Regions from separate parts of the Bradyrhizobium sp. CCBAU 11361 genome, predicted to be linked through region 3. Evidence: predicted binding sites of a transcription regulator. Region 3 holds the regulator's gene; each other region holds the start of a gene.
The links. The regulator PhoB, encoded in region 3, activates phosphate uptake and scavenging genes when phosphate is short. The targets are predictions, from matches to a motif close to TGTCATNNANCTGTCAT.

Region 1: XI08_RS43375 (YdcH family protein) is a predicted target of PhoB. The motif match lies at 3,853-3,869, and genes of this name have one in related genera.
Region 2: XI08_RS34580 (alkaline phosphatase D family protein) is a predicted target of PhoB. The motif match lies at 3,968-3,984, and genes of this name have one in related genera.

Annotation. Positions count from the first base shown of each region.
Region 1 covers NZ_LBJZ01000199.1:384,295-392,199, forward strand. Annotated here, with positions in the region: gene aqpZ (aquaporin Z) at 1-129, shown strand, start outside; gene XI08_RS43345 (5-(carboxyamino)imidazole ribonucleotide synthase) at 227-1,333, opposite strand; gene purE (5-(carboxyamino)imidazole ribonucleotide mutase) at 1,330-1,818, opposite strand; gene XI08_RS43355 (GGDEF domain-containing protein) at 1,961-2,683, shown strand; gene XI08_RS43360 (hypothetical protein) at 2,792-3,043, opposite strand; gene XI08_RS43365 (hypothetical protein) at 3,066-3,278, opposite strand; gene XI08_RS43370 (YdcH family protein) at 3,418-3,624, opposite strand; gene XI08_RS43375 (YdcH family protein) at 3,954-4,136, shown strand; gene XI08_RS43380 (NAD(P)/FAD-dependent oxidoreductase) at 4,248-5,351, opposite strand; gene XI08_RS43385 (sensor domain-containing protein) at 5,555-7,905, shown strand, end outside.
Region 2 covers NZ_LBJZ01000194.1:73,343-81,247, reverse strand. Annotated here, with positions in the region: gene XI08_RS34600 (helix-turn-helix domain-containing protein) at 1-213, opposite strand, end outside; gene XI08_RS34595 (hypothetical protein) at 384-824, shown strand; gene XI08_RS34590 (hypothetical protein) at 920-1,138, shown strand; gene XI08_RS34585 (aldo/keto reductase) at 1,205-2,023, opposite strand; gene XI08_RS34580 (alkaline phosphatase D family protein) at 2,324-3,889, opposite strand; gene XI08_RS34575 (hypothetical protein) at 4,044-4,463, opposite strand; gene XI08_RS34570 (NAD(P)H-dependent flavin oxidoreductase) at 4,574-5,575, opposite strand; gene XI08_RS34565 (SDR family oxidoreductase) at 5,638-6,375, opposite strand; gene XI08_RS34560 (winged helix-turn-helix transcriptional regulator) at 6,536-7,000, shown strand; gene XI08_RS34555 (hypothetical protein) at 7,124-7,282, opposite strand; gene XI08_RS34550 (PRC-barrel domain-containing protein) at 7,306-7,680, opposite strand; gene XI08_RS34545 (hypothetical protein) at 7,829-7,905, shown strand, end outside.
Region 3 covers NZ_LBJZ01000200.1:216,649-224,553, forward strand. Annotated here, with positions in the region: gene XI08_RS44580 (Hsp33 family molecular chaperone) at 1-517, opposite strand, end outside; gene argF (ornithine carbamoyltransferase) at 770-1,693, opposite strand; gene XI08_RS44590 (aspartate aminotransferase family protein) at 1,693-2,901, opposite strand; gene XI08_RS44595 (GcrA family cell cycle regulator) at 3,357-3,866, shown strand; gene phoB (phosphate regulon transcriptional regulator PhoB) at 4,091-4,798, opposite strand; gene phoU (phosphate signaling complex protein PhoU) at 4,821-5,537, opposite strand; gene pstB (phosphate ABC transporter ATP-binding protein PstB) at 5,549-6,370, opposite strand; gene pstA (phosphate ABC transporter permease PstA) at 6,367-7,212, opposite strand; gene pstC (phosphate ABC transporter permease subunit PstC) at 7,217-7,905, opposite strand, start outside.

The DNA.
Region 1 (7,905 bases), on a different contig from region 3:
GGTTGGGCGCTGGCGCAGCTCTGGCTGTTCTGGGTCGCGCCGCTGATCGGCGGCGCGCTCGGCGGGGTGATCTATCGCTGGCTCAGCGAGGAGCCCGCCGGCGTCGTCGCAGGCGTGAAGACGGCCTAGAGCGTTTTCGAGCGAAGTGGATACCGGTTGGCGTCAGGAAAACGCGTCAAAACAAACCTAGTCGGCAAACGGGATCGCGGCGGTTGCCGCGGTCCCGTCACTTCTCCCGGGGCGGCCGGACTTCGGTGACATGGCCCATCTTGCGGCCGGGGCGCGGTCCGCCCTTGCCGTAGATGTGGATGGTCGCGCCCGGAACGCTCAGCCACTTCTCGTAATCGTTGATCTCGTCGCCGATCAGATTGGTCATGGTGACGATCTCGCCGTGGCGGACCGGCTTGCCGAGCGGCCAGCCGGCGATGGCGCGGATGTGCTGCTCGAACTGCGAGATGGAGGCGCCGTCGAGAGTCCAGTGTCCGGAATTGTGCACGCGCGGGGCGATCTCGTTGACCAGCACCTTCGGCCCGGTGCCGTTGGCGAGCACGAACATTTCCACCGCGAGCACGCCGACATAATCGAGCGCGCCGGCGATCTTGCCGGCGATGCTGCGCGCTTCTTCCGCGAGCGCATCCGGAATCAGTGCGGGGGCGCGGGATATCTTCAGAATGTGGTCGCGGTGCTCGTTCTCGGTGACGTCGAAGCACTCGACCTGGCCCGTCGCCGACCGCGCCGCAATCACGGAGATCTCGCGCTCGTAGGGGATGAAGGCTTCGAGGATCGCCGATTTGGTGGCGAGGCTGGTCCAGACCTTGGCGATGTCGTCGCCCTCGCGGATGATGGCCTGGCCCTTGCCGTCATAGCCGAAGCGGCGGGTCTTCAGCACGGCCGGAAGACCGATCCTCACAATCGCCTCGCGCAACGAGGAGACGGAGGTCACGTCGGCATAGGCTGCGGTGCCGATGCCGAGCCGCGTCACGAAATCCTTCTCCGCGAGCCGGTCCTGGGTCGTCTCCAGGATCTTGCGGTTGGGCAGCACGGGGCGGCGCGCATCCAGCACCATCGCGGCCGCGGCCGGCACGTTCTCGAATTCGTAGGTGATGACGTCGACGTCGTTGGCGAACAGCTCGAGCGCCTCGACGTCGGCATATTCGGCGCAGGTCGCGTTCAGCACGACGTCGAAGGCCGGCGAGTCAGGATCGGGCGAGAACACCTGGCAGCGCAGGCCGAGCCGCGCCGCGGCCATCGCCAGCATCCGCCCCAATTGTCCGCCGCCGAGGATTCCGATGGTGTCGCCGGGCTTCAGCTTCACCTGCTTTGCGTCAGTCACGCCTTGTCCTCCGGGCGCTCGGCAACCGCCTCGGTCTGCGCCTTGCGCCATGCGGCGAGGCGGTCGGACAAGGCCGGGTCGGACAATGCCAGCACGGCGGCAGCCAGCAGCGCCGCGTTGATCGCGCCAGCCTTGCCGATGGCAAGGGTGCCGACCGGGATGCCCGCGGGCATCTGCACGATCGAATAGAGCGAATCGACGCCCTTGAGCGTCTTCGATTCGACGGGAACGCCGAAGACGGGGAGTTCCGTCAGCGCCGCCGCCATGCCCGGTAAATGTGCAGCGCCGCCCGCGCCGGCGATGATGATCTTGTAACCCGCCGCCTTGGCGCCCTTGGCGAAAGCGACCAGCCGGTCGGGGGTGCGGTGGGCCGAAACGATGCGGGTCTCGGCGGCAACGCCGAGCGCTTCAAGCGTGTCGGCGGCATGCCGCATCGTGTCCCAGTCCGACTGGCTTCCCATGATGATGGCGATCGGCGCGGTCATGACGTTAATTGTGCTCGGGAAAACAGAAACATAGGCCAGATTAACGGTTCCGGCCGGCGGCTCGCAAGGCGGTGGCAAGGAGAAGGGAATGCACTATCCTGTCTTGGTGAATCCCCGCAAGCCTTCATTGAGCAGGATGCCCATGAAGAAACCAAAAAGGGCAAGCGCTGCGAAGGCCAAAAAGGGCCGGAAGACCAGTGCCAGCCGATCCAAAGCCGCCCCCAAGCGTTCAGTCAGGCGTGGGGTCAAGGCGCCGCGGCGCGGAGCGTCGGCCGATGATGGGGGCAACGACGGTGCCAAGGTCATCCGCGGCCTGCGGTCCAAGCTCAAGCAGGCCTTGCAGCGCGTTGCCGAACTCGAGGCGGCCGCCGACACCGATTTCCTGCTCGAGATTCCGAACCGGCGCGGCTTCGAGCGCGAGCTCACGCGCGCCATTGCCTACATGAAGCGATATCACGCCAGCGGCGCGCTGATCGTCCTCGATGTCGATCGGCTGAAGCCGATCAACGATTCCTTCGGCCACGCCGCCGGCGACGAGGTGCTCAAGGCGATCGTCGGCGCGCTGACGCGGCAGGTCCGTGCCTCCGACGTGGTCGGCCGGCTCGGCGGCGACGAGTTCGCGCTGCTGCTATGGAATCTCAACGAGACCGATGCCAAGGCGAAGGCCGCGGTCTTCGAGCAGACGATCGACGAATTATCCTTCGTCTTCCGCGGCCAGCATGTGACCGCGGGCGCCTCTGCCGGCGTCGCATTGCTGGGGGCGCAATCCGACGCGGGCCGCGCCCTGGAGGAGGCGGACGCCGCAATGTATGTGCGCAAGGCGTGCCGGCGGCACGAGCCGCGGATCAGGCTCGTCAGCAACTGAGCATGATCCGGACCGGAAGGGCCGCGTTAGCGCAAAGTGTGCAGCGGTTTTCCTCGCGACAAACGCGAAACGCGTTTGCGCGGAGATCATGCTCAAACAATAAATGCCCTACAACGTGGCCAGATCTTCCGGCACGTTGCCGAACTTGCGCAGCAGCGTAGCGTCACCGAATTCGCCGGTCATGGGATCACCGCTGCGGCAAAACGCGATCGCGCCGATGTGGCCGGCGCCGCGCGCCAGAATCTCGGCGCGCCGCAGCGCGGCCGTCGAGGACTGACATTCCTCCGCGGCGCCCGCGACCGGTGATCCGTCGTCATCGATCAGGAAGGGCATTGCAACGTAGTAGGTGACGTCCGACATGGCGTTGCTCCGGTCATCAACATTAGGCGGCGCTGCTCCGCGCCTTGCTGCGAGAGGTCTCCGGAATGCAGCCGGCTGAAATCGCCGCCTGCAATTCCTCGAGCTCCGCCTCCAGATATTCGTTGGCCATGATCAGCGCCTTGATGGTGCTGCGCAGATTGCCGTCGCACATCGCGATCGCCTGATCGCAGGCCTGTTCATAATGGCTGTTGTCCAAAAGGGCGGTTGCCGACATCTGCGTTGTCCTTGCTGGTTCCTTGGGCGCTTCTCTGGGCGTTTCCTGGGGGCGTTGGATGTCGGAATGTTCCTATTTTGTTCTTTTGGAGTCAAGCGGATTCACCTGCGGCGCCCTGCCGCGAAAAGCCCGCTGGGGATCAGGCGATGATGTCGGGCGTGATCTGGTCTTCGATGAAGGCGATGCGGTCGCGCAACAACAGCTTGCGCTTCTTCAGCCGCTGTAACCGCAATAGGTCGGGGGCAGGCGATTGATGCAGCGCATCGATCGCGGCATCGAGATCTCGGTGTTCCTGCTGCAACCGGGCGAGCTCGGCTTCGAGCTCGCGCTCGTCTTCATGGGTCATGTCTGCGGTGGCCGAAAAACCGATGGCGTGAGATTTAAGGCTGTGGATGCCCTGTGGAAATTATCGTCCTTGCGCGCCGTGACCGCAAGCGATCTCGGGCCGTCGCTCACCGATCTCTCGCAAGATATTTTCAACGGTTCGCTGCGGCGCTGCGCAAGCACATTGATATCATGGATTTTTCCCAGCGTGGTTCCTTACTCACGCTTCGTTACATATGAATTTTCAAAAATGACATTGCGACGACGGATATTCGTCGACAGAACGAATCGGTGATGTACACTTGCTCGTCCGGATCGAATCCAAGGTCACCCCTACCGAGGAGGTTTCGAATGACAATTCAGGCACATCTGGTTGAATTGGAACGGAAGCACAAAACTCTCGAAAACGAATTGCACGAAGCTCTCGTGCACCTTTCAACAGACGACCTGCAAATTGTTGAGTTGAAGCGCCGGAAGTTGATGGTCAAGGACCAGATCGAACGTCTGAAGCAAACTAGCGACACGCTTCACTAGTAAACCCCGTAACAGTGTAAAGTTTGATCTTACCCTTTCAGGCAGGGGTGAGAGCCGTTGCGCTCATCCCTGTTGGAAGGTGCAAAACCGCGAAGACAATTGCGCGGCGCCCTAGATTCCTGCGAGCTCGGCGACGTGATCCGCGATCGCGAGCGAGGACGTCAGTCCCGGCGATTCAATACCGAACAGGTTGATCAGGCCTGCGACGCCGTGATCGCGCGGGCCCTGCATCAGGAAATCCTGCGTGGCGACTGCCGGTGGCACGATCTTCGGGCGGATGCCCGAATAGCTCGGCATCAACGCGCCGTCAGGCAGCGTCGGCCAGTATCGCCGGATTGCCGGATAGAAGCGCTCGGCCCGTGACGGATCGACCTCGTAGTTGATCGTCTCGATCCACTCGACGTCGGGGCCGAAGCGCGCCTGCCCAGCCATGTCCAGCGTCAGATGCACACCGAGGCCGCCGGGCTCGGGCACCGGATAGATCAGGTGCGAGAACGGCGCCTTGGCATTGCAGCTGAAGTAATTTCCCTTGGCGAGATAGGCCGGCGGAATCCGGTCCAGCGGCATGCCGTCGATGTTGCGTGCGACCGTTGTCGCCGCGAGGCCCGCAGCGTTGACGAGCAGGCCGCATTGCAGCGCCATCGGTGCCTCGCCGCCGGCCTCGACCTCGATCAGGCCGGCGGCCGCCTTGGCGCGGATCAGCGGGGTGTGAAACGCGAAGGCCGCGCCGGCTTCCTCGGCCTCACCGCGCAGCGAGAGCATGTAGGCGTGGCTGTCGATGATGCCGGTCGAGGGCGAGAGCAGCGCGGCGTCGCAGGCGAGCGCCGGCTCCAGCGCGCATGCGGCCTCACCGGTGAGCAACTGCATGTCGAGCACGCCATTGGCTTCGGCGTGCGCCTTGATCGATTGCAGCTTCTCGGTTTCCTTCGCATTGGTCGCGACGATCAGCTTGCCGCAATTCTTGTGCGGGATGCCACGCTCGCCGCAGTAGCGGTAGAGCGCGTGCTTGCCGCTGACGCACATGCGTGCCATCCAGCTCCCGGCGCGGTAGTAGATGCCGGCATGGATCACCTCGCTGTTGCGCGAGGAGGTGATGGTGCCGATGGCCTCGGCTTCCTCGAGCACGATGACCTCGCGCCCGGCCTGGGCCAGCTTTCGAGCTACCGCGAGCCCGACCACGCCGGCTCCGATGACGATGCAGTCGACCCTATCCATGGTTGTGCAGGAGGTCCGCTGGAAGCGCCGGTGGCATCAAGCCTGAGAACGACGGCGCGGGGGCATTTTCCGTTAAGGAAGCATTTATCATGTCAGGGCAATTGCCGTATTTCACGTCAGATTTTTTCTGTTGCGCGTACAGGCGTTTACCCGATCCAAACCCGTGAAGCCAGACAATCCGACGTTGAAATCGCGGGTGGCTGATGGCTGAGAAGAACTGGCACGCGGACAGCACGATGCCGATTGCTGTGCAGGCCGTCGTGTGCCTGATCGGCACGGTCGCGCCTGCGCGTGCCTTTGCGCTGTCGGACAGCTTCGCTCCGCCGAGCTCGCTCGACAACCTCGATCCCAATCTGATCTGGGAAGCCCTGATCGGGGGCATCGTCGTCTGCGCGTTCCTGGTGGCAATCGCGTTGTGGATCCACTCCGCGCTGCGCCGGACCAGGCGGTTGCAGCTGCGGCGCAACGCCTTCGTCTCCTCCGCCATGAACAATCTCAACCAGGGCGTGGTGATGACCGATGCGCAGCGGCGCGTCATCTTCTGCAACGACCGCTATCTCGAGATCTATGGCCTGTCACGGTCGGATCTGTGGGCCAACATGAACGGCCACGACCTCCTCGAGCTGCGACGCAAGCGCGGGGTCCTCGGTGGCGTCTCCGACAAGGAGTTCTACGAGAAGGCGGCAAGCGCCAACGGTCTGATCGCCGAACTGCCTGATGGCCGGGCCATCCTGGTGAAATATTTCGTGCTGCCGAACGGCGGCTCGGTGGCGACGCATCTTGACGTCAGCGAGGAGCGCAGGCTGTCGCGGCAACTCGCCTCGACCAAGCAGTTTCTTGAAACGGTGCTGGACAACGTGCCGGCCTGCGTCGCCGCGAAGAACATCGAGGACGGCTGCTACATCTTCGCCAACAGCGCCTATGAGCGGTTCTGGGGTTTCTCGCGGGACCAGGTCGTCGGCAAGAACGCGCGCGAGCTGTTTGCCCCCGTCTCGGCGGACAGAATCGAGGCGACCGACCAGGCCGCGCTCAATTCGCCGGACGGTCAGTTCCGCAACGAGTTCGAGGTCGACCGCGGCGGTGAACGGCGCATGGTAGCCTCGATCCGGATCGTGGTCCGCAACGAGAACAACAAGCCCGAATTCCTGATGCTCGTGTTCGAGGACATCACCGACCGCCGCTCGCTGTCGCAGGAGCTGGAGAGCACCAAGAAATTCCTCGAACTCGTCGTCGACAACATCCCGGTGGCGCTGATCGTGGAGCAGGTCAAGGACGGCCGCTATCTGCTCGCCAACCGCAGCGCCGAGTCGATCCTCAACCGCAGGCGCGAGGAAGCGACGGGCCTGACCGCGTCCGACATCTTCAATCCCAAGGAAGCCAAGCTGATCATCGCGCGCGACGAGGCCGCGATCAAGAAGCGCGGGATGATCACCGAAGAGCATCCGATCTCCACCAAGGACGGCCTGCGGCTGTTCCTGACCCGCCGCGCCACCGTGCTCAGCGATGCCGGCGAGCCGCAATATCTGATCAAGACCCACGAAGACGTCACCGACCGCCGGCAGACCGAGTCGCGCATGGCGCACATGGCCTATCACGACGGCCTGACCGATTTGCCGAACCGCGCCGCCTTCCTTCAGGCGCTGACCCAGATGATCGAGGCCTGCGAAGGCACCGGCGAGGAGTTCGCCGTCCTCTGCGTCGACCTCGACGGCCTCAAGGAGGTCAACGACGTCTTCGGCCATGCACTCGGCGACAAGCTCCTGGTCGAGGTCGCCCAGCGGCTCCAGGATTCCGCGCGCGGCGGGGTGGTGGCACGCCTGTCCGGCGACGAGTTCGGCCTGATCATCGACGGCAAGCAGCCGGAGGCGGGTCTTGCGCTGGCGCAGCAGCTCGGCGAGGCCGTCGCGCAGGAATTCCAGATCGACGGCCGGCCGGTCCGCGCCGGCGTCACCACCGGCATGTCGATCTTCCCGCACAATGGCGCCGACGGCGCCTCGCTGCTCGCCAATGCCGGTGCGGCGCTGTTCCGCGCCAAGCAGAAATCGCGCGGTACGATCAGCCTCTACCAGCCGGAGATGGACCAGCAGATCCGCGATCGCCGCGTGCTGCATCAGGACCTGTCGATGGCGATCAAGAACGGTGAGCTCTCGCTCGCCTTCCAGCCGCAGGGCGCCGCCGGCCATAGTGTCGCCGAGAGCGAGATCATCGGCTTCGAGGCGCTGGCGCGCTGGCAGCATCCGGTGCGCGGCCAGGTCTCGCCGGCCGAATTCATCCCGATCGCCGAGGAAAGCGGCCTGATCGTCGAGATGGGCGAGTGGATCCTGCGCGAGGCCTGCCGCGAGGCGGCGTCCTGGCCCAAGCCGCTCCAGGTCGCGGTTAATCTGTCGCCGGCGCAGTTCATGCACGGCGACGTGGTCGGGCTGGTCCATTCGATCCTGATCGAGACGGGGCTGGCACCCGGCCGGCTCGAGCTGGAGATCACCGAGGGTGTGCTGATCGAGGATTTCGACCGGGGCCTGGCGCTGCTGCGCCGGCTGAAGGCGCTCGGCGTGCG
Region 2 (7,905 bases), on a different contig from region 3:
CGAGACGTTGCCCTTGCCGGCCTCGATCTGGGCGATGTAGCGCTCGGAAATCCCGGAGCGGCGGGCCAGCTCCCGGCGCGACAGGTCGCAGCGCATGCGCGAGGACCTCAAGCGGTCGCCCAGCTCGGCCAGAAACGCGGTCTCCGAATAAGGCGGCACGGCACAGCTGCCCGGCAGCACTTCGCCCGCAAAATCCATGACTTGATTCAGCATTGGTCTATCCACGTTCGCCTTCGGGAAGCACCATCCTAGCCTGGAAGCGGCCGGCCTCATTGACGCGGATCAAATTCGCGCGCGATCGGCGGCTGCCGTGGACGACCGCGGGCGGGATGCTACACTTTGGAATTCTTCGAGGTGGGGCTTTTCGGGACATGACGCGTTGTATGAGCCGCTGGACCACGGCCGCGGTGGTGTGGGTCGCGTTCACGTCCACGGCCGGTGCCGAGACGCTTGCGGCGACGGTCGAACAATGGGGCCTGCTCGGCTCATGGGCGGTCGATTGCGCGGCCCGGCCCGACCGCGACAGGGGTGCGCTCCTGACTTACGAAATCCGGAACGACGGCCGGGTGATGTACAGCCGCAATTTCGGCGAGGCCAAGGACGAGAACGAGGTCGTGTCCGCCACGGTCAACGCCGAGGGCCTGCTCAATGTGATGGTGTACTTTCCATCGCTGCATCAGACCCGCGAATTCGGGCTGCTGCTGGCGCAGGATGGCAGCCTGCGCGCGATCTACAATCGCAGCGAGCGCGGCGCGTACACGATCAGGGACGGCAGATACGTCGCCACGGGCGCGCCGACACCTGCGCAGCAACGCTGCGATTGAGCATCTGAACATCCGTTCAGAATTCTCTGCCCGTTCCTCCGGAACGTTCGCACGCACGCGCCGTTCTCATCTGCATTGGATTGGAGGAGGACATCATGAAGAAGCTTGGTTATGTGGTTGCAGCTCTCGGTGCGCTCGTCATCGCGGCGCCGACGCTGGCGAGCGCGGAGACGGTGGTGATCAGGCGCGATCATCACGGCCCTTACGGCGCGCGCGCCGAATTCCGCGAGCATCGCGATCATGGCTGGCATCGCGGCTGGCACCATCGCGATCGTGTCGTCGTGGTCAAGCGCAGCCATCACCACTGGGACTAACGCGCAACGCAACATGGAAATGGCCCCTTGCGGGGCCATTTCTTTGTGTGCGCGACATGCGCTTGGTCAGTCCCATGCCGGTGCAAAGCCGGGATTGACGCAGCGCCTGTCCTTCGGCAGCGCCGCGATCTTCTTGCGGTCGGCATCGTCGAGCGTGATCTTCAGCGCATCGAGATTGGCCTGCTGACTCTCGCGGCGCGAGGCCTTCGGGATCGCCGCGACGCCGCCCTGGTCGAGCAGCCATTTCAACGCAACCTGCGCAGCGGTCGCGTTGTGCTTGGTGCCGATCTCCGCCAGCACCGGATCGGAGGCAACGCGCCCCTGCGCCAGCGGGCAATAGGCGACCAGCGGGATCGACCTGGCATTGAGATAAGCCAGCACCTTCGATTGATCGAGCATCGCGTGATATTCGATCTGGTTGCAGGCGATCGGCGCCCTGATGTCCTCGACCGCGATCTTGAGCAGCGCCGTGGTGAAATTGGCGACGCCAATCGCCCGCGTGCGCCCCTCCTCCTTCAGCTTCATCAAGGTCTCGAACACTGCGCCCCAGTTCGCGGACTTGGACGGCCAGTGCACGAGATAGAGATCGACATGGTCGAGCCGGAGCTTCTCCAGGCTGGCGTCGAAGGCCCGCCGGATCGCATCCGGCGCCAAATTCTCATGCCAGACCTTCGTCGTGACGTGCAACTCGCCGCGCGGCAGCCGGGCCGCGGCGAGTGCGGCGCCGATCGGTTCTTCGTTGGCGTACATCTCGGCCGTGTCGATGTGGCGATAGCCGACCGACAGCGCGCTCTCGACCGCCGCGCGGCAGGCATCGCCCTGCATGCGGAAGGTGCCGAGGCCGAGCTTGGGCATGCTGATGCCCTGTGTCTTCAGATGATCCATGGGTCAACTCCTGACGTATTTCAGCCGCCGAACACACGGTGGGGCCGCGAGGGCAGACTCTTCGGTGATGGAAAAGAGGTGGCGGGAGTGGACAGTATAGCGCGGGGGAAGCGGGGCGGCCAATCAAGATCGGGTTAGCGTCGGCGCACTGAGTGCCTCCCCAACGTCATGGCCGGTCTTGTCCCGGCCATCCACGACTTGCCCCGGGCACGCAGAACGTGGATGCCCGGGACATCTAGCGCGAAGACGCGCTTCGCGCTCCTGCCCGGGCATGACGACTGGGGCGAACAGCTGGCTCTCTCACGAATGCTGCGCGACCACGGTCGGGCGGGCCTGCGACTGCGGCACGATGTCGACCGACCAGAGGTCGCGGTTGTCCACGTCCTTCAGCGTCACGGTCATCACGCCGGTCGCGCCATCGATGTCGACGCGGCCGAAGAACTGCAGTCCGAAGCACGGCGCCAAATTCTCGCCCTGCGCCTCGCTGCAGCCGTTCTGGTACATCGCGACCGGACCAAACGTGTCGTCGAGCTCGCCCGGACCCCAGGTGCCGGCATGCAGCGGGCCGGAGACGAACTCCCAGAACGGCTCGAAATCCTGGAATTGCGCCCTGTTCGGATCGTAGTAATGCGCGGCGGTGTAGTGCATGTCGGCGGTGAGCCAGACGACGTTGCCCACGCCGGCGCGCCTGATGGAGCTGAGCAGATCGGCGATCTCGTGCTCGCGTCTATCGGGCGGCCCATTACCGAGCGCGACCGCATCGAGGCTGATCAGGCCGATCGGCAGGTCGGCCGCGATCACCTTCCAGGTCGCGCGCGAGGCAGCGAGCTCCCGCTTCAGCCAGGCCAGCTGCTCGGCGCCGAGGATCCAGCCGCGATGGTCGTTGCCCTTGTTCCAGGTGTCATCGCGAAAACTGCGCATGTCGATCATGAAGACGTCAAGCAGCGGTCCATAAGCGATCTTGCGATAGACCCGCCCCTGCCGTGCGCCGGCGTCGCGGATCGGCATGAAGTCGAAGAAGGCGCGGCGGGCGCGCGCGACCAGGCGCGGCGTGCCGTCGTCCTCATAACCAGCCTCGTCATAGCTGCCGGACGGCGACCAGTCGTTGCTGACCTCGTGGTCGTCCCACTGAGCGAACATCGGCACATTCGCGTGGAAATCGCGAAAATGCTCGTCGAGATGATTGTATTTGTAGTTGCCGCGAAATTGCGCCAGCGTGTGCGCGACCTCGGATTTTTCTTCCGTGACGATGTTGCGCCAGGTCTCGCCGTTCGGCAGCTTCTGTTCGGATGGTACAGTGCAGTCGGCGTAGATATGGTCACCGGAGTGAATGAAGAAGTCAGGGCGGTTGTCGAGCATGGTGCGATAGCTGCGATAGCCGCCGCGCGAGAGGTCGATGCCCCAGCCCTGCCCCGCGGTATCGCCGGACCACAGGAACGAGATCGATTGGCCTGCGGCCGGCGCAGTGCGGAAATGGCCGACGCGGCTCTCGCCGGCGATGCCGGTTGCGATATCGTCGAAGCGGACGCGATAGAAGATGTCCTGCCCGGGCGGCAGATCGCTCAGCAGCAGCTTCGAGGTGAAGTCGGCGTCGGGCAGCGCGTCGCTCGAGGCCGCCGCAATGATGGTCTTGAAACTCTCGACGGTGGAGCATTCCACCTGCATGCGCGCGGCCCGGTCGGCGCGCGCCCAGATCACGGCGGAGCCGTCCGCGACGTCGCCGGACTGGATGCCGCCGGCGATCCGCGGGCGGTCGGCGGCACGGCTGATGGATGGCTTTGCGAGCGCGGCCAAGGCGAGGCCGGAGGTGGAGCGGACCAGGAATTGCCGCCGGGTCCATGCGCGCGGGGCGCGGAGCGTTGCCATTCAGGAGACCTTCGTCGAATCGCGACGGAAGGTGCCTGCGCTCCTTGACTCCTACCCTTACGGTTTCTTGACTCCGCGCCGACGGTTTTACGACGTGGGGATGACGGCCGATGGTCTACTCCCTCTCCCCGTTCTTACGGGGAGACGCGAAGACTCAACGCTGCCAGTTGCAGATGCCACCGGAGCGGCACGGCCAGGTCTGGATGCGGGTATCCCTCGCCTGCGCATCCAGCGGATTGCCGTGGCGATGCGCGAGCTTGGTCCGGGCCGCACCACGCGGCTGCGCGGGCTTGACGTGCGCGACCTTCGGCTCCGACACATGCACGCGTTCGGCGGCAACCTTCTTCGGCACGTCCACGGGCTCGGCGCGGGCCTGCGCCTCGCTGCCGCCGCGGGCCTCGAGTGCGACCGGTGCGAACCGCGTCTCCGGCCCGAGCCGCTTCGGCGACAACACCGCCTTGGACAGATCGAGACCGAGATATTCATCAGGCTTGTAGTCATCGGCGCGCGCGACGCCGCCCCATGCCAGCACGAGGGCAACGGCGACAGCAAAATGAGCGCTCTTCAGGACCACGGACGCCTCCTGAAATTGATTTATCAAAGGGGTAATTTACCCCTATTTAGGAAGCGTCGCGCGCAATTCCAGCGTTCAAGTGCCGCTGTGGTTAAGAAGTTTGGCGGTGTTCAGGCGACCTTTCGTGTCGCACCCGTCCCGTCCAGGAACCCCATCAGGCGGCTGCGGATGATCTGTTCCGCCTCATTCATAATGCGATCGACGAGTTCCTTGCAGGAGGGGATATCGCGGATGAGGCCCGCGACCATGCCGCAGCTCCAGGCGCCCGCGTCCATCTGGCCGTCCAGCATGATCTTGGGATATACGCCCGCGACCTGGTCGTGGATATCGTCGATGGTCAGCTTGGCGCCCTTCTCGCGCTCGATGTCGAGCAGACGATCGACATTGGCGTTCTTCAGGACGCGTTCGGTATTGCGCAAGCTCCGCATGATCAGACGGGTGTCGAGCTCGGTCGCGGCGACCAGCGCATTCTTCACGTTCTGATGCACAGGTGCTTCCTTGGTCGCGATGAAGCGCGTGCCCATGTTCATGCCGGCCGCGCCCAGCGACAGCGCCGCGACGAGGCTGCGCCCGTCGGCCATGCCGCCGGAGGCGACGAACGGGATCTTCAATTCCTCCGCCGCCCGCGGCAGCAGGATCATGTTCGGAATGTCGTCCTCACCGGGATGGCCGCCGCACTCAAAGCCGTCGACGCTGACGGCATCGCAGCCGATCCGCTCGGCCTTCAGGGAATGGCGGACCGAGGTGCATTTGTGGATCACCTTGATGCCGGCCGCCTTCAGCGCCGGCATATACTGTTCCGGGCTACGGCCTGCAGTCTCCACTGACTTGACGCCACCTTCGACAATGGCCGCGATGTATTCGGGATAAGGCGGTGCCGAGAAGGCCGGCAGGAAGGTGAGGTTCACGCCGAACGGCTTGTCGGTCATGTCGCGGCAGCGCGCGATCTCTTTTGCCAGCAGCTCCGGCGTCCTCTGCGTGAGACCCGTGATGATGCCGAGCCCGCCGGCATTGGAGACGGCCGCGGCCAGCTCGGCAAAGCCGACGAAATGCATGCCGCCCTGGATGATGGGGTGCTCGATGCCGAACAGTTCGGTGATCGCGGTCTTCACGCAGGCTTCCTCCCGGATTTCGGTTTGTATGGGAACAGTCTAGCCGCAGGCTCGTGCCGCGGTCACCATTTCTCTCCGAAGGGCCGGATCTCCATTTCGAAGGTCCAGGCGCTCTTCGGCTGCTGATAGAGCTGCCAATAGGAATCGGCCACCGCCGACGGCGGCATCAGCAGGTCGGGATTATCCAGCGCGTTCGGGCCGAGCGCCTCGAGACGGCGCTGCCGCACCCATTCGGTATCAACGCCGGAATCGATGATGAGATGGGCGACGTGGATGTTCTTCGGCCCAAGCTCGCGCGCCATCGCCTGCGCCACCGCGCGCAGGCCGAATTTGGCGCTGGCGAACGCGGCATAGCCGCTGCCGCCACGCAAGGAGGCCGTGGCGCCGGTGAAGAAGATATTGCCGCCGCCGCGCGGAAGCATCAGCCGCGCCGCTTCCCGGCCTGCGAGGAAGCCGGAATAGCAGGCCATCTCCCAGACTTTGCGGAACACGCGCTCGGTGGTGTCGAGGATCGGAAAATTGACGTTGGCGCCGATATTGAAGATGCAGACTTCCAGCGGCGCATGCCTGTCGGCATCGTCGAGGAAGGAGATGACCTCTTCCTCTTTCCGCGCATCGAGCGAGCGCGCGTGGATTTCGCCGCCGGCGGCCTCGATGTCCTTCACCAGCGGCGCCAGCTTGTCGCCGTTGCGGCGTCCGGCGAAGACCGAAAAACCCTCGGCTGCGAATTTCTTGGCAATCTCGGAGCCGATGAAATCGCCGGCCCCGATCACGGCAGCTGTCGCGTTTCGCTTGGGCAAGGTCGCCTCCTCAGGTGCGCATGTGTTTGAAGCGAAGGCTATAGTTCTAAAATAGAACTGTCAAATTGCGGGGCTGGATGCTAGCTTCACGGACAAATTGCATTGATCGTTCAAGTCAGTTCCTTTTTCTGACTGACTGAGCCGCGCCGGAGACCGAATCATGAAGTGGGACACGCTGGACGAAGAGCCCTGCTCGCTCTCCCGTACCGTCGCCGTGGTCGGCGATCGCTGGACGCTTCTGATCCTGCGCGAATGCTTTTTGCGCGTGCGACGGTTCGAGGGATTTCAGTCCTCGCTCCAGATCACCAGGCATCTTCTGTCGGAACGGCTGAAGAAGCTGGTCCGCTTCGGCATCCTGCGCCGCGTCCCCTATTCCGAGGCGCCCAAGCGCTACGAATATATCCTGACGCAGAAGGGCCTCGACCTCTACCCGATCATCATGGCGATGGTGCATTGGGGCGACACCCACATGGGCGACGAGCGCGGTCGCCCGCTGCTGCATGAGCACAAGACGTGCGGCAAGCTGTTCGACCCGGTGCTGGTGTGCTCGGAATGCGGCGAGGTACTGCATGCGAAGCAGGTGCATGTGCATGCGGGGCCGGGGCGGAGGGAAGCGGTGGGGTGAGTGGCGCTGACGCGCGCAGCATCGCCGCCGTGGATCGTCGGCACGGCTGACGATCGCGGGCGAAACCGCAGTGCCGATGCCCCAATCTTCGTTCGTGATACTTTCAGCCTCTGCGCACCTTGGTCAGTGCGTCTTGGTGGTTTGCCACTTTTCCAGATCGGGCTTCGCCTCGCCCGATCGCTGCTCCTTCTCCGGATTGCCCTTCCAGGGCTTGTCCGTCTGGGCGTGCGATCCCCAATCGTTCTGCTGTCGGGGATCGTCGGTGGGCTTTTCCTTGCTCATTGGATCTCCTTAAGGTGCGGAGCCTACGCGAAGGGAACGCCATAGTAGGAGTTGATGCCGCGCACCGCCGCATCGTCACCCCAGTTCCAATCGCTCTGCTCACCATATTTCGGCGCGCCTTGCAGCTCCTTGGTGGTAATCCCCGTCACGTAGCCACCGAGTTCGGTGTCGTACTTCAAGGACTGCCAAGGCAAGGGATAGTGGTCGTTTCCGACGCCCAGAAATCCGCCGAAGCCGAGCACGGCGTAGGACACCTTGCCGCTGATCTTGTCGATCATCACCCGCTCGATCGAACCGATCTTGTTGCGATCCGCGCCATAGACCGACGTTCCCTCGACCCTGTCGCTGCCGATCAACCGGCCCATTTCGCTGCGGTCCAGTTCGCGTTGATTCAACATCGCAATTCTCCACTCAGCCAGTGAGTGGACCAACCTGTTCCGATTGTGATCGTTCCAACGATGGTGATCGTTCCAAAGCGGGTTCGGCGACTCATCAGGAACATCGCTGGAAACGAGGGGTTCTCTGAGTCCTCAGAGGACATGAACCATGAGCGACTTTCGCGACATCCAGCACGGCGTCAACGATCCCGTCGACGGGCTCGACGTGAAGCGCCACATCAACTC
Region 3 (7,905 bases):
TCTGCTCGGAACGCAGGAAATATTCGTGGGCGGCGTCTTCGAGGCTGCCGCCGTCGAGCGCGACCAGCCCCTGGTAGCGGCTCATGTCGGGGCCCTGGTCGATGGTCATGGCGAGATGGCCGCGGCCGAGCAGAGTGCCGGAATCCCTGATCTCACCGAGGCGCGCGGCGTCGAAGCGGGCATAGGCACGAAGTTGATCCGGCGCCTTGTAATCCACCACCAGGAACGACACCGGACCATCGGTCTGGGCCTGGAGGATGAAGCGGCCCTCGAATTTCAGCGCCGTTCCGAGCAGCGTCGTCAGCACGATGGCCTCGCCGAGCAGCTTGCCCACGGCAGCGGGATAATCGTGCTTGGTCAGGATGTCGTCGAGCGCCGGACCGAGCCGCACCAGCCGGCCGCGCACGTCGAGCGCGTCGACCTCGTAGGGCAGCACGGCGTCGTCGATCGGAACTGCTGATGGTGCGCGAACCGGGCCTTCAGGCCCGGTTTTCATGTCAGGGGATTGGGAAACCATGGCCGTCTATCTGGGGTCGGTGGGTGGAAAATGGAAGGGGTTGCGGCTGCATCCGGCAATGCAGAATGGACGTATGCAAGCACGGCAAACTCAGTGTCGTCCTGGCGAATGCCAGGACCCATAACCCCAAGCAGGAGTTGTCGCGCGAGATGACAATTGCCGATCTTCGCCAAACAAAAGCCGGTGGTAATGGGTCCTGGCTTTCGCCAGGACGACAGTTGTATGCGAGGCGGCCGCCGGGCCGCGCCGCCGTTACTTCACCGCGTCGAAGCACCAGGCCAGAATGCCCTTCTGCGCGTGCAGGCGGTTTTCGGCCTCGTCGAACACGACCGATTGCGGGCCGTCGATCACCTCGTCGGTGACCTCCTCGCCGCGATGGGCGGGCAGGCAGTGCATGAACAGCGCGTCGGGCTTGGCCAGCGACATCAGCTTGGCATTGACCTGGTAGGGCTTGAGCACGTTGTGGCGGTGCTCGCCCTCCTTGTCGCCCATCGACACCCAGGTGTCGGTGACGACGCAATCGGCGCCGCGCACGGCGGCTTCCGGATCGGTGCCGAGCATGATCGGCGCGCCTGACGTCTTGATCCAGTCGCGCATCGCCTTCTTCGGCGCGAGCTCCGGAGGCGTTGCGACGTTGAGCTGAAACTTGAAGCGCTCGGCGGCATGCGCCCAGGACGCCAGCACGTTGTTGTCGTCGCCGGTCCAGGCCACCGTCCGGCCCTCGATCGGGCCGCGGTGCTCCTGGTAGGTCAGGAGGTCGGCCATCACCTGGCAGGGATGCGAGCGCCGGGTCAGGCCGTTGATGACGGGCACGGTCGCGTTGGCCGCAAGCTCCAGCAGCGCGTCGTGGTTGAGGATGCGGATCATGATGGCGTCGACATAGCGCGACAGCACGCGCGCGGTGTCGGCGATGGTCTCGCCGCGGCCGAGCTGCATCTCGGCGCCGGTGAGCATGATGGGCTCGCCGCCGAGCTGGCGCATGGCGACGTCGAACGACACCCGCGTGCGGGTCGAGGGGCGCTCGAAGATCATCGCCAGCGTCTTGCCTTCGAGCGGCCTCACCGGCTGATGCGCCTTCTGCTTCGCCTTCATGGCGGAGGAGGCGTCGAGCATGCTCTTGAGCTCCGACAACGGGAGCTCGTTGATATCGAGGAAGTGCTTCGGCGACTTGCTCATCAGCTTGCCGCCCGCTTGGTCTGACTGGACGAGATCGCGGCGCAGGCGCGCTCGAGCCGCCCGACGCTGTCCTCGATCTCGGCTTCGGTGACGATCAGGGGCGGCAGGAAACGCACGACATTGTCGCCGGCGCCGACCGTGAGCAGTTTTTCATTGCGCAGCGCCGCGCCGAGATCGCCTGAGGGCACCACGGCCTTGATGCCGATCAGAAGGCCTTCGCCGCGCACTTCGCTGACGACATCAGGATAACGGTCGATCACGGAAGCGAGCTTCTGCTTGAGCAGCAGCGACATCTTCTGCACGTGGTCGAAGAAGCCGGGCTTGAGCATGACGTCGAGCACGGCGTTCGCCGCCGCGACCGCGAGCGGATTGCCGCCGAAGGTCGAGCCGTGCGAGCCGGGACCCATGCCGGCCGCCGCATCCGCGGTCGCCAGGATCGCGCCGATCGGGAAGCCGCCGCCGAGCGCCTTGGCCAGCGACATCACGTCAGGTGTGACGCCGGTGCGGCGATGCGCGAAGAGATCGCCGGTGCGGCCCATGCCGGTCTGCACCTCGTCGAAGGCGAGCAGCAAGCCCTTCTCATCGCAGAGTTGGCGCAATGCCTTGAGGAACGCAGGCGTTGCGGAACGTACGCCGCCCTCGCCCTGGATCGGCTCGATCAGGATGCCGGCGGTCTGCGGACCGATCGCTTTCTTGACGGCCTCGATGTCGCCATGCGGCACCTGATCGAAGCCATCCATCGGCGGACCAAAACCTTCGAGATATTTTGCGGATCCCGTTGCAGCCAGCGTCGCCAGCGTGCGGCCGTGGAAGGCGCCTTCGAAGGTGATGATGCGGTAGCGATCCGGATGCCCCTTGGAGAAGTGGTGATGGCGGACCAGCTTGATCACACCTTCCAGCGCCTCGGCGCCGGAATTGCAGAAGAACACGAAGTCCCCAAAGCTCTCATTGCACAGGCGCGTAGCGAGCTTCTCGCCATCCGGGCTCTGAAAAAGGTTCGACATGTGCCAGAGTTTCGTCGCCTGCTCCTGCAGCGCCTTGACCAGCGCAGGATGGGCGTGGCCGAGCGCGTTCACCGCGACGCCGGACGTAAAATCGAGATAGCGATCGCCATTGGTCGCAATCAGCCAGCAGCCTTCGCCGCGCTCGAAACCGAGGTCGGACCTGGCGAAAACGGGAAGCAAATGCGGCGCTGCGCTGCTAGTCATGACGGTCACTTGATGTTGCGGACGGTGTGAGCGTGCATTGCGCAACGCACCATTGACCGGCCCGGAAAACGAAACGTGCCGCCTTTTAAGGGCGGCACGTGACACTATCTTATGCTTGGTGAAACCGGTGTCAATGCCGCCCGAAAGCCTCGCGAAACGCTGAATCCGTAGTCTTGCGGTGCCAAATTTGCCGGATTTTGGCCACGGAACATGTGGAAGCGAGTCGGCTGACTCTTGCGCGTGAGTCACGCCATATTGTAGCGTTTGGCTTGTCAGATACGACATCTCGTGCAGCAGTTCTGATCCTCTAAGTCCTCATGTACCGGCGTAAACGTTCGGGCGCATCTGGTGTGCCCGGCGAGCCTTAAGGGATTCTGACGGCACGGGTTTTTCGAGGCTTAGGCATTCGCCGCGAGGCGCCAGGATGGCAGCCGCACGGCGAGGGAAAGGGTGCAATGACGGTTTTGACCTGGTCCGACGATCGCGTCGAGCAGTTGAAAAAGCTCTGGGAGGCCGGATTATCGGCCAGCCAGATCGCAGCCGAGCTCGGCAATGTGACCCGTAATGCCGTGATCGGCAAGGTGCACAGGCTCGGCCTGTCCGGCCGCGCCAAGAGCCCGTCATCGGCGGCTCCGCGGCCGCGCAAGGCGCGCCCCGCGCAGCACATGATGCGGGTGAGCCGCCCCATTGCGCGCGGCAACACCGCGCTGGCGCAGGCCTTCGAGGTCGAGGTGGAGGCCGAACCGGTCACCTACGACAACGTGGTGCCGATGAGCCAGCGGCTGTCGCTGCTGGAGCTGAACGAGGCGACCTGCCACTGGCCGGTCGGCGATCCCTCGAGCGCGGATTTCTTCTTCTGCGGCGGCAAGGCGCTGTCGGGCCTGCCCTACTGCGCCCAGCACTCGCGCGTGGCGTATCAGCCGGCCGCGGATCGCCGGCGCGCACCGGCCAAGCCCTCGCGGTGAGTTTAAGCCCGCGCTGCTAGTGTCGCGCGATGACGGCTCAAAATACTCCGTGCCGTCCCGGCGAAGGCCGGGACCCATACCGCGAGGTCTATCGACTCGTCCGCGGTGCCAATTCCGAACAACTCGTCTTCGCCAAACCACTTCCTGTGGTTATGGGTCCCGGCCTTCGCCGGGACGACCACTGAGTTTGCGGTCGCACTCAGCCCTAAAACATCCGCACAGGCTTACGTCTGCTCCGCCTTCGCAAAGCGATCATCCAGCGCGTAGCCGGCGCCGCGGACGGTGCGGATCGGGTCCTGCTCGCGGCCGAGATTGAGCAGCTTGCGCAGGCGGCCGATATGGACGTCGACGGTTCGCTCGTCGATGTAGATGTCGCGGCCCCAGACGCTGTCGAGCAGCTGCTCGCGCGAGAACACGCGGCCGGGATGCTCCAGGAAGAACTCCAGCAGGCGATATTCGGTCGGGCCGAGGTCGATCGGCCGGCCCGAGCGCGCCACGCGGCGCTTGTCGCGATCGAGCTCGATGTCGCCATAGGCGAGCACGGTGGCGAGCCGCTCGGGGCTGGCGCGCCGCAGCAGGCCCTTCACGCGCGCCAGCAGCTCCGGCACCGAGAACGGCTTGACGATGTAATCGTCCGCGCCGGTCGCAAGACCCCGCACCCGCTCGCTCTCCTCACCGCGCGCGGTGAGCATGATGATCGGCAGCTGCTTGGTCTCGGGCCGGGTCCGTAGCCGCCGGCACAGCTCGATGCCCGACAGTCCCGGCAGCATCCAGTCGAGCACGATCAGATCGGGGATATGTTCCTTGAGGCGGGTGTCGGCGTCGTCGCCGCGCATCACCGTCTCGACGTCATAGCCGTCGCCTTCGAGGTTGTAGCGGAGAAGCTCGGTGAGAGCTTCCTCGTCCTCAACCACCATAATGCGTGCGCCCATGGTGTCGTCGCTCCTTGCGTCTTCAGGTATTCGGGACCGTCGTGGCGAAGGTCGTCATGTCGCCCTTCGGCCGCTTGTCGGTGATCGCCTGGCCCTCGATCATGTAGAACACGGTCTCGGCGATGTTGGTGGCGTGGTCGCCGATCCGCTCGATGTTCTTGGCGCAGAACATCAGATGGATGCAGAACGAGATGTTGCGCGGATCCTCCATCATGTAGGTGAGGAGCTCGCGGAACAACGAGGTGCAGATGGCGTCGACTTCCTCGTCGCCCTTCCACACCGCCATCGCCGCCGGCAGATCGTGCGCGGCATAGGCGTCCAGCACCGACTTGACCTGCTGCTGCACGAGGTCGGTCATGTGCTCGAGGCCGCGGAACAGCTTGAGCGGATGGAAATCCGTCTCCAGCGCCGCGACGCGCTTGCCCATGTTCTTGGCGAGGTCGCCGATGCGCTCGAGATCGGTCGCAACGCGCATGGCGCCGACGATCTCGCGCAGATCGACCGCCATCGGCTGGCGGCGGGCGATGGTGAGCACGGCGCGCTCCTCGATGCGCTTCTGCAGCGCGTCGAGCTCGGTGTCGGTGGCGACCACGCGCTGGCCGAGCGCGACGTCACGGCGGATCAGCGCGTCGACGGAATCGACGATCATGCGCTCGGCAATCCCGCCCATCTCGGCGACGAGCCGGGTGAGCTCCTGGAGGTCGGTGTCGAAGGCCTTTGCGGTATGTTCAGAACCCATGTCCCGTCTCCTCAGCCGAACCGGCCGGTGATGTAATCCTGCGTGCGCCGGTCGCTCGGCGACGTGAAGATCTTGCTGGTGTCGTCGAACTCGATCAGCTCGCCGAGATACATGAAGGCGGTCTTGTCGGAGACGCGCGCCGCCTGCTGCATGTTGTGGGTGACGATCGCGATCGTGTAGTTCTCGGACAGTTCCTGGATCAGCTCCTCGACCTTGGCGGTCGAGATCGGGTCGAGCGCCGAGCAGGGCTCGTCGAACAGGATCACCTCGGGCCGCACCGCGACGGTGCGGGCGATGCAGAGGCGCTGCTGCTGGCCGCCGGAGAGCGACAGGCCGGAGGCGTTGAGCTTGTCCTTGACCTCGTTCCATAGCGCGCCGCCGCGCAGCGCCTTCTCGACGCGGTCGTCCATCTCGGACTTCGAGATCTTCTCGTAGAGGCGGATGCCGAAGGCGATGTTCTCGTAGATCGTCATCGGGAACGGCGTCGGCTTCTGGAACACCATGCCGACGCGGGCGCGCAGCAGATTGAGGTCGAGCTTGCCGTCGAGGATGTTGGTCTGGTCGAGCATGAGCTGGCCGGTGGCGCGCTGGCCCGGGTAGAGGTCGTACATCCGGTTGAAGATGCGCAGCAGGGTCGACTTGCCGCAGCCCGACGGGCCGATGAACGCCGTGACGCGGTTGGCGCCGAGCGTCAGGTTGATGTTCTTCAGCGCGTGGTGCTCGCCGTAATAGAAGTTGAGGTTGCGCACCGTCACCTTGGCCGGGGCCTCGGGCAACACCGGCGCCTGGGGCAAACCACCAGCCGCGCTCATCGATACGGAAAGCTCACTCATTTTGCGGTCCTCTCGGCGCCAAGGATGCGCGCGCCAATGTTCAGGGCAAGCACGGTAATCGTGATCAGCAGCGCGCCGCTCCAGGCCAGCTGCTTCCAATAGGCGTAGGGGCTCTGGACGAAGTTGTTGATGGTGACAGGCAGGTTCGCCATCGTCTTGTTCAGGCCGAGGCTGAAGAACTGGTTCGACAGCGCGGTGAAGAGCAGCGGCGCGGTCTCGCCGGCGACGCGGGCGGTTGCGAGCAGCACGCCGGTGATGAGGCCGGAGCGGGCGGCGCGGTAGGCGATCCGCTTGATCACCAGCGAGCGCGGCAGGCCGAGGGCGGACGCCGCCTCGCGCAGCGCGTTCGGCACCAGCAGCAGCATGTCCTCGGTCGTGCGCAGCACCACCGGGATGACGATGACGGCGAGCGCGAGGCTGCCTGCGATCGCCGAGAAGCCGCGCATCGGCACCACCACCGCGCCGTAGATGAACAGGCCGATGATGATCGAGGGCGCCGAGAGCAGGATGTCGTTGATGAAGCGGATCACCGAGGTCAGCTTGTCGTTGCGGCCGTACTCGGCGAGATAGGTGCCGGCGAACAGGCCGAGCGGCGCGCCGATGCCGACGCCGAGCACGGTCATGATAATCGAACCGACGATGGCGTTGCGCAGGCCGCCTTCAGTCGAGCCCGGAGGCGGCGTGTCCGCCACGAAAATCTCAAGGTTCAGACCGGCGATGCCGTTGTAAAGCAGTGTGATCAGGATCAGCGCAAGCCAGGTGACGCCGAAGGCGGCGGCGGCCATGCAGAGTCCGCGGATGACGAAGTCCTTGCGGCGGCGGCGTGAATAGATCGGGTTCATGGCGTCAGTTCCCCGCCTTCTTTTCCAGCCGCATCAGCATCAGCCGTGCCGCTGCGAGCACGAAGAAGGTCAGCACGAACAGCAGGAGGCCGAGCAGGATCAGGCCGGACTGATGCAAGCCGTCACTCTCGGCGAACTCGGATGCGATCGCCGCCGAGATCGTGGTGCCCGGGGCGAAGATCGAGGAGGAGATGCGGAACGAGTTGCCGATGATGAACGTCACCGCCATGGTCTCGCCGAGCGCGCGACCCAGCGCCAGCATGACGCCGCCAATGACGCCGACGCGGGTGTAGGGGATCACCACGCTGCGCACGACTTCCCAGGTGGTGCAGCCGACGCCGTAGGCGGCCTCCTTCAGCACCGGCGGCACCGTCTTGAACACGTCGACCGAGATCGAGGTGATGAAGGGCAGCACCATGATGGCGAGGATCAGCGCGGCGTTGAACAGGCTGAGATAGGACGGGGGCCCCGCGAAGATCGCGCCCAAGACGGGGACGCCGTCGAAGATCTTGATCATGAAGGGCTGGAAGGTGTTGGCCAGGAACGGGCCCAGCACGAAGAAGCCCCACATGCCGTAGATGATCGAGGGAATGCCGGCGAGCAGCTCGATCGCCATCCCGATTGGGCGGCGCAGCCATTGCGGACAGAGCTCGGTGAGGAAGATCGCAATGCCGAGGCCAACGGGAATGGCGA